Regions from separate parts of the Kitasatospora sp. NPDC059722 genome, predicted to be linked through region 2. Evidence: riboswitches for the same ligand, from Rfam matches in the RefSeq annotation. Region 2 holds a riboswitch; the other holds the start of a gene.

Region 1 (4,188 bases), on a different contig from region 2:
CTTCCTGCCGCTGCGGTTCCCGGCCTGGCTGGTGCTGGGCCTCTGGTTCGCCCTGCAGTGGTGGTCGGTGCACTCGGCCGGGCCCGGGGTCGCCTACCTGGTCCACGTGATCGGCTTCTGCGCCGGCTTCCTCTACGCCTGCACCGTCGTCGGTCACCCCCCGAGACGACCCGGCTGAGGCCCGATACGCTGGCGCCACCCCACGAAGGAGCCGGAACAGTGATCACCGCCATCGTCCTGATCAAGACCAGTGTCGACCGCATCCCGGAGATCGCCGAGGCCATCGCCGCCATCGAGGGCGTCAGCGAGGTGTACTCGGTGACCGGCGGCTACGACCTGGTCGCGATGGTGCGGGTGCGCAAGCACGACGACCTGGCCGACGTCATCCCGGGCCGGCTGAACAAGGTCCCGGGCGTCGCCCACACCGAGACCCAGATCGCCTTCCGCACCTACTCCCAGCACGACCTGGAGGCCGCGTTCGCGCTCGGCCTGGACGAGTAGTCCTCAGTCCTCAGTCCTCACGGCGAGTGTCGGCGACGCAACGGCCGCCCTCGTTCCGGTAGTTCCACGCCGCGCCGTCCGTGACCAGCTCGCGGACGGCGGTCAGGAAGCGGTCGACGTGCTCGTCCGGGGTCCCGGCGCCGAAGCTGACCCGGATGGCGTTCAGGCTGCGCTCGCCCGGCAGCGACGGCTCCGGCGCGCCGCACTCGGACGGCGCCACGTCCTCGTCGCCGAGCAGCGTGCGCACCAGCGGGTGCGCGCAGAACAGCCCGTCGCGCACGCCGATGCCGTACTCGGCGGAGAGCGCGGCCGAGAAGTGCGAGCTGTTCCAGCCCCGGACGACGAAGGACAGCACGCCCACCCGCGCCGAGTCGGAGCCGAACAGGCTCAGCACCTTGACCTGCGGGATCTCCGCCAGCCCGGCCGTGAGCCGGGCGATCAGCGCCTGCTCGCGGGCCTCCAGCGCGTCGAAGCCGGCCTCGCTCAGCGCCCGGCAGGCGGACGCGATGGCGTAGGCGCCGATGACGTTCGGCGAGCCGGCCTCGTGCCGGGCCGGGCCGGTGTGCCACTGGACGGCCACCGAACCGTCGGCCTCCCGGGCCACCGTCCGGGTCGCACCGCCGCCGGCCAGGTACGGCTCGGCCGCGTCCAGCCAGTCCGCCCGGCCGGCCAGCACCCCGGCGCCGAACGGCGCGTAGATCTTGTGGCCGGAGAAGGCGATCCAGTCGACGTCCAGCTCGGCCACCGAGACCCGGTGGTGCGGGGCGAGCTGCGCGGCGTCCAGCACCACCCGGGCGCCGTGCCGGTGCGCGGTCGCGGTGAGCTCGGCGACCGGCCACAGCTCGCCGGTGACGTTCGAGGCGCCGGTGACGCACAGCAGCTTCGGGCCCTCGGGCGCCCCGGCGAGCGCGGCGTCCAGCGCGGCGACGGCCTCGGCGTGCGAGCGGGGAGCGCGCAGGTAGGTGACGTCGAGCCCGGCGTGGGCCCAGGGCAGCAGCGAGGCGTGGTGCTCGGTCTCGAACGCGAACACCCGGGTGCCGGCCGGCAGCGCGGCGGCGAGCAGGTTGAGCGAGTCGGTGGTGGCCCGGGTGAAGACCACCTGGTCGCCCTCGCGCAGGCCGAGGAACTCGCCGACGGTCCGGCGGCTCTGCTCGAACAGGTCGGTGGACAGCTGCGAGAGGTACCCGGCGCCGCGGTGCACGCTGCCGTAGTAGGGGGCGTACGCGGCGACGTCGTCCCACACCCGCTGCAGCGCCGGCGAGCTGGCCGCGTAGTCGAGCGGCGCGTAGCCGACCTTCTCGCCGTTGACGAGCGGCACCTGGACGTCGTGGCCGAGGACGGCCAGGGGGGCGCAGATTTCGGTGGCAAGGGACATGAGGATGCACTCCTTCGGAGGTCGAGGGACCCCGGGAGTGCTAGTCGTCGGGCGTCCGCGCTTGCCTCGCGGACGGTTCGCCGCGCGGCCCGGTCCTCACCCAGGGCACCCCGCCACGGACGGAGGGTTGCCGGACAGCAAGCTGGGGCTTGTCGCTGTCACTCATGACCTGGACAGGACTCTAGGTCGCGTCCGCCCGGTGGTCAAACAGGCATCCACCATCCGGACAGCCGAAGGGGCCCGCGGCGACGAACTGCCACGGGCCCCTCAACTCGCTTGTCAGTCCCGGCCGGTGGCCTCCGACCAGCGCCGCAGCAGCTCCTGCGCCGCGCCCGAGTCCACGGCCGCCGCGGCCCGCTCCATGCCGGCCGCCAGCTGCTCGGCGAGCGGCGCGTCCGTCAGGTCCAGCGCCACCAGCGCCGCCGCCGTGTTGAGCAGGACGGCGTCCCGCACCGGCCCGCGCTCCCCGGCCAGCAGCCGGCGCGCGACCTCGGCGTTGTAGGAGGCGTCCGCCCCGCGGAGCGCCTCGATGCCGACGAGCTCGATGCCGACGTCCCGCGGGTCGAAGGCGGTCTCGGTGACGATGCCGTCCCGCACGATCCACACCTGCGACGTCGTGGTGACGGTCAGCTCGTCCAGGCCGTCGTCGCCGCGGAAGACCAGCGCCGTGGAGCCGCGCCGGGCGAGGACGCCCGCGATCAGCCCGGCGAGCCGGGTGTCGAAGCAGCCGACGGCGTGCGCGGTGACCTTCGCCGGGTTGGTCAGCGGGCCGAGGATGTTGAACGCGGTCGGCACCCCGAGGTCGCGCCGGGCGGTGGCGGCGTGCCGCATCGACGGGTGGAACCTCGCCGCGAAGCAGAAGGTGAGCCCGACCTCCTCGGCCACCTCGGCGACCCGCCGGGCCGACAGGTCCAGGGCGATGCCGAGCTTCTCCAGCACGTCCGACGACCCGCTCGCCGAGGAGGACGCCCGGTTGCCGTGCTTGACCACCTTGGCACCGGCGGCCGCGGCGACGATCGCGGACATCGTGGAGATGTTGACGGTCTTGGCGCGGTCGCCGCCGGTACCGACGATGTCCACCGCCGGGCCCGGGATGTCCAGCGGCTCGGCGTGCGCGTACATCGCGTCCACCAGGCCGCTGATCTCGTCGACCGTCTCGCCCTTGGCCCGCAGCGCCACCATGAACCCGGCGACCTGGACGGGGGACGCCTCGCCGCTCATGATCCGGTCCATCGCCCACGCGGTGGCCGAGCGGTCGAGGTCCTCCCCCTTCAACAGCGCCGCCAGGAGGTCCGGCCAGGTGCGGACCACCTGCGCGGGGTCGGTACCACCGTTCGCAGGGTTCACGTTCACCATGGCTGACTCCAGCTGTTGTCGGTTCCCCCAGGGGGGACGTCCGTACGGATGGAGTCAGCCTATCGAGCAGCGGGGTACCTCCGGCCCTGTCTTCTCTAGTACTGAGACGGCGCCGCTCAGCGCGTCGCGGGGGCCCGCTTGGCCAGGCGCGCCCGCAGCAGCGTGGCCACCGCCCCGGCCAGTGCGACCGGGTCGACCGGGCGCGAGATCGCCGCGTCGGCCCGGCTCCAGGCGGCCAGCCAGGAGTCCTGCGGCCGGCCGATCAGCACCAGCACCGGCGGGCAACCGTAGATCTCGTCCTTGAGCTGGCGCCCGAGTCCGAGCCCGCCGGCCGGCACCGCCTCGCCGTCCAGGATGCAGAGGTCGACGCCGCCCTTCTCCAGCGCCCGCAGCACCGCGGGGGTGGTCGCGCACTCCAGGTAGGACAGCTCCGGCAGATCCTCGGCGGGCCGGCGGCCGAGCGCCGTCAGCACCTGCTCGCGGGTGTTGCGGTCGTCGCTGTAGACGAGGACGGTGAGCGTCTCATCGGTCGTGTACGCCATTGACCCTGCTCCCTCAAGTGTGATCCGGACCACGTTCGCCTGACCCGGATGCTACTCCGGATCACCCCCGGCCGAGCCCTCCCCCGCGCGCGTTCCTCCTCAAGGCGCCGCGCCCGGGGCTCACCCGCCCGGAGGACGCCCCGTCACCCGGCCACGCGCAGTCCACCCGGACGGCCGACAGCCGGGCCCGCTCCCCTACCTCCGGGCACTGCGCCGACCGTGCATCGACACGCTGGGCAACGGGGTCCAAGGGCCCTCCGAGGAACCGTCAGAAAAGGGACACGCCGCTGCTCAGGTACCGTCCGGGCACCTGGGTGCCCCCCAAGCGGGCATACCGCACGCACCGGACACTCCGAGGGAGACCCCCCGGCGTGAAGACGGAATAAGGGACCGACATAATGTCCGTCGTGGCGA
Region 2 (4,188 bases):
CCACTCGACCGGGAAATATTCCCGCCGAAATGCGAGCGGGGGGGGGCCCCCCCCCCCCCCGCGGGGGCCCGCGCCGGGCGCGCCGCGCGCCGGCCGGGGGGGGGGGCGCGCCCCCCCCCCCCCCCCCCCCCCCCCCCCCCCCCCCCACCGACGCCCGCCCCCCCCCCCCGCGCGCCCCCGGTCGGAGCGGGGCGCGGCTCAGCAGCCGCCGGCCACCGCCGGAATGATCGAGACGCTGGCACCGTCCTTGATCTCGGTCGCCAGTCCCTCGGCGAATCGCACGTCGTCGTCGTTCACGTACACGTTCACGAAACGGCGCAGCTTGCCGGTGTCGTCCAGGATGCGCGCGGAGATGCCCGCGTGGTTCTTCTCCAGGTCGGCGATGACGTCGCCCAGGGTCCCGCCGTCGGCGGTGACCTCGGCGGACCCGCCGGTGTAGGTGCGCAGGATGGTGGGGATGCGGACGGTGGCGCTCATGGGTGGCTCTCCTCGTGGGGGAATCAGGCGGACGCGAGGCCGGCGGTGCGGAAGGACTCCAGCGTCGGGCGGATGACCGCGGTCATCCCGGCATCGGCGACGGCGTCCAGGGTCTTGAGGCCGTCACCGGTGTTGATCGCGACGGTCTCCTTGGCCGGATCCAGCTGCCCGGTCTCGACCAGCTTCTTGAGCACGCCGACGGTCACCCCGCCCGCGGTCTCGGCGAAGATGCCCTCGGTGCGGGCCAGCAGCCGGATGGCGGCCACCACCTCGGCGTCGGTGACGTCCTCGACCGCTCCGCCGGTGCGCCGCGCGATGTCCAGCACGTACGGGCCGTCCGCCGGGTTGCCGATCGCCAGCGACTTGGCGATGGTGTCCGGCTTCACCGGCTTGATCACGTCCCGGCCGGCCTTGAACGCCGCGGAGACCGGCGAGCAGCCCTCGGCCTGGGCGCCGAAGATCCGGTACGGCCGGTCCTCGACCAGCCCGAGCTTGATCAGCTCCTGCAGGCCCTTGTCGATCTTCGTGAGCTGCGAGCCCGAGGCGATCGGGATGACGATCTGCTCCGGCAGCCGCCAGCCGAGCTGCTCGCAGATCTCGTACGCGAGCGTCTTGGAGCCCTCGCCGTAGTACGGGCGGAGGTTGACGTTGACGAAGCCCCAGCCCTCGCCGGCCGGGTCGCCGATCAGCTCCGAGCAGAAGCGGTTCACGTCGTCGTAGTTGCCCTCGATGCCGACCAGCTCGCCGCCGTACACACCGGCCATGACGACCTTGCCCTGCTCCAGGTCGTGCGGGATGAACACGCACGAGCGGAACCCGGCCCGGGCCGCCGCCGCACCCACCGCACCGGCCAGGTTGCCGGTCGACGAGCAGGAGAGCGTGGTGTAGCCGAAGGCGCGCGCGGCCTCGATCGCGCAGGCCACCACGCGGTCCTTGAACGAGTGCGTCGGGTTCCCCGAGTCGTCCTTCACGTACAGGTTCGCGGTGAACCCGAGCTCGCGACCGAGGTTGTCCGCCTTGACCAGCGGGGTCCAGCCGGGATTCAGGTTCGGCTTCGAAGCGACGTCCGCGGGCACCGGCAGCAGCGGCGCGTAGCGCCAGATCGACGCGGGCCCGGCCTCGATGCGCTTGCGCAGCTCCTCGGCGGCCTCGCTCCCGAACTCGTACGCGATCTCCAGCGGCCCGAAGCACTCCACACAGGCGAAGCTCGGACCGAGCGGGAAGCGGGTGCCGCACTCCCGACAGGACAGGGCGGTGGCGGGGCCGAGATCCACGGATGCGGGTGCGACTGTGTCGATAGCCATGATGGCGGAGGCCTCTCTCCTCATCTTCCCCGTGGTGCGGGCGCACCACGGGCCGGAATTGGCACCTGTCCCGCCGGGGCCTGGTGAAAGCCGCGCGAGAAGGTTGCCGGGACGTCAACGGGCCGTTCCCTCAGTCCCTCTGGATGAGCATGTGAAGTTGTCGTCAGCGGTGACCCCGGCGTGCGAAGGTCCGACCGCTGTACGAAGACTGTATCCGAAGGCGCCGAGCCCGAAAGGGACCGTCCGCCACGCGAGATGGCCCGTTCCACCCCGATCCGCCGAGGAGAGTCCCGTGCCCGCCGAACCGACCCCCGCACTCCTCCCGCAGGCGGCCTCCTGGCTGGGCCGCCGCTCGTGGAGCGCGGCCGACCGGCCGGTCGACACCCTCCTGGCGGCCAAGCGCCGCACCGGCCACACCGTCAGCGTCGTCCTGCCCGCCCTCGACGAGGCGGCCACCGTCGGCGACATCGTCCGCACGATCCGGCGCGAGCTGATGGAGCGCCTCCCCCTCGTCGACGAGCTCGTCGTCGTCGACTCAGGCTCCGCCGACGACACCGCCGCCGTGGCCGCCGCGGCCGGCGCCCGGGTCGTGCCGCGCGACGGGATCCTGCCCCGGCTGCCCGCCGTGCCCGGCAAGGGCGAGGTGCTGTGGCGCTCGCTGCTGGTCACCCGCGGCGACATCGTCTGCTTCGTCGACGCCGACCTGCGCGAGTTCGACCCCGCCTTCGTCTCCGGCACCGTCGGCCCGCTGCTCACCGAGCCGGACATCCAGCTGGTCAAGGCCATGTACGACCGCCCGCTCGAAGTCAGCGGCTCCGCCGGGGACCCTGACGCGGTCTTCCCGGCCGGCGGTGGCCGGGTGACCGAACTGGTCGCCCGCCCCCTCCTCAACCTGCACTGGCCGGAACTCGCCGGTTTCGTCCAGCCGCTCGGCGGCGAGTACGCGGCCCGCCGCGTACTGCTCGAACGGCTCCCCTTCCCCACCGGCTACGGCGTCGAACTCGGCCTCCTGGTCGACGCGTTGGAGCTCGTCGGCCTCGACGCCCTGGCCCAGGTCGACGTCGGCGTCCGCCACCACCGCCACCAGGACGGCCAGGCCCTCGGCCGGATGGCCGCCACCATCTACCGGACCGCGCTGGAACGCCTCGACCGCGCCCACCGCCTCAAGGCGTCGGCCGACCTCGTCCACCCGCTGCTCACGCAGTTCACCCGCGACCCGGAGACCCGCGCGTTCACCGCCCACACGCACCCCGTGACGGCCACGGAACGCCCCCCGATGCACACCGTCCCCGAGTACGCGAAGCGCCGCACCGACGAGTGACAGACCCGAGCAGTGCGGCCGCTGCGATCTCGCCGGTTGTCCGGCGATTGGTTTGCGACGTCTGCCGACCGGCAACGTACCAACCGTGACTCCTCCCCCTCTCGACGAGGAGGCTTCCCACTCGACCCCTGCGGAGCCTCATGGCGGCCAAGCCCTGACCGCTGCATGTCGCAGGTCTTCGACGGTACGGCCGCGCTGCGCTCCGCTCCGCCGTACGCTCGGATTCCACCCCGAAGGGTGAACGGGTAGACCCAGAAGAGGACTCATGGCCGATTCATCGACCAAACGTTCGAGCGCGACCGTGCTGGTGGCGTCCAACCGCGGACCGGTCTCCTTCAGCACCGCGGACGACGGCACGCTGACCCTCAAACGCGGTGGCGGAGGCCTGGTCTCCGGCCTCTCCGCGATCGACGACCCGAACGCCGTCTGGGTGTGCGCCGCCCTGGGCGACGCGGACCGCCGGGCCGCCCGCGAAGCCCCCCACGGCCGCCTCGACCTGGCCGGCCACGACGTCGGCGGACAGGCCGTCCGGATGCTGGACATCGACCCGGAGACCTTCGCCCGCGCCTACAACGGCGTCGCCAACTCGACCCTCTGGTTCGTCAGCCACCTGCTCTACGCCACGCCCACCGCCCCCGCCTTCGACGCCGGCTTCCGCACCGAGTGGGCCGCCTACGAGACGTACAACCGGGCCTTCTCGGACGCCCTCGCGGCCGAGGCCGCCCCGAACGCCGCCGTCCTGGTCCAGGACTACCACCTGTCCCTCACCCCGGCCCTGCTCCGCGCGGCCCGCCCCGACCTGCGCATCGGCCACTTCTCCCACACCCCGTGGGCCCCGCCCGAGTACTTCCGGCTCCTCCCGGACGACGTGGCCAGGGCCGTCCTCACCGGCATCCTCGGCGCCGACCGGGCCGGCTTCCTCACCGAACGCTGGGCGAGGGCCTTCGCCGCGTGCTGCGAGGAGATCCTGCACGCGACCGTCGACCACGACGCCCTCACCATCACCCACGACGGCCGCACGACCCGCCTCGGCGTGCACGCCCTGGGCGCCGACGCCGACTTCCTGCGCGAGCGCGCCCACCGCCC

What was found. A riboswitch is a leader RNA that binds a small molecule or an ion and turns the genes downstream of it on or off. The one in region 2 is predicted to bind S-adenosylmethionine.
Region 1: another riboswitch for S-adenosylmethionine. It lies ahead of ACFV4F_RS15910 (aminotransferase class V-fold PLP-dependent enzyme); the one in region 2 lies ahead of thrC (threonine synthase).

What each region holds. Positions count from the first base shown of each region.
Region 1 covers NZ_JBHWGD010000020.1:67,354-71,541, forward strand. The annotation lists gene ACFV4F_RS15900 (rhomboid family intramembrane serine protease) at 1-178, shown strand, start outside; gene ACFV4F_RS15905 (Lrp/AsnC ligand binding domain-containing protein) at 220-501, shown strand; gene ACFV4F_RS15910 (aminotransferase class V-fold PLP-dependent enzyme) at 512-1,876, opposite strand; SAM riboswitch class IV at 1,929-2,046, opposite strand; gene trpD (anthranilate phosphoribosyltransferase) at 2,156-3,232, opposite strand; gene ACFV4F_RS15920 (hypothetical protein) at 3,349-3,774, opposite strand; gene ACFV4F_RS15925 (heme-copper oxidase subunit III) at 4,173-4,188, shown strand, end outside.
Region 2 covers NZ_JBHWGD010000112.1:1,708-5,895, reverse strand. The annotation lists gene ACFV4F_RS37820 (ubiquitin-like small modifier protein 1) at 199-477, opposite strand; gene thrC (threonine synthase) at 501-1,781, opposite strand; SAM riboswitch class I at 1,799-1,931, opposite strand; gene ACFV4F_RS37810 (glucosyl-3-phosphoglycerate synthase) at 2,074-3,102, shown strand; gene ACFV4F_RS37805 (trehalose-6-phosphate synthase) at 3,368-4,188, shown strand, end outside.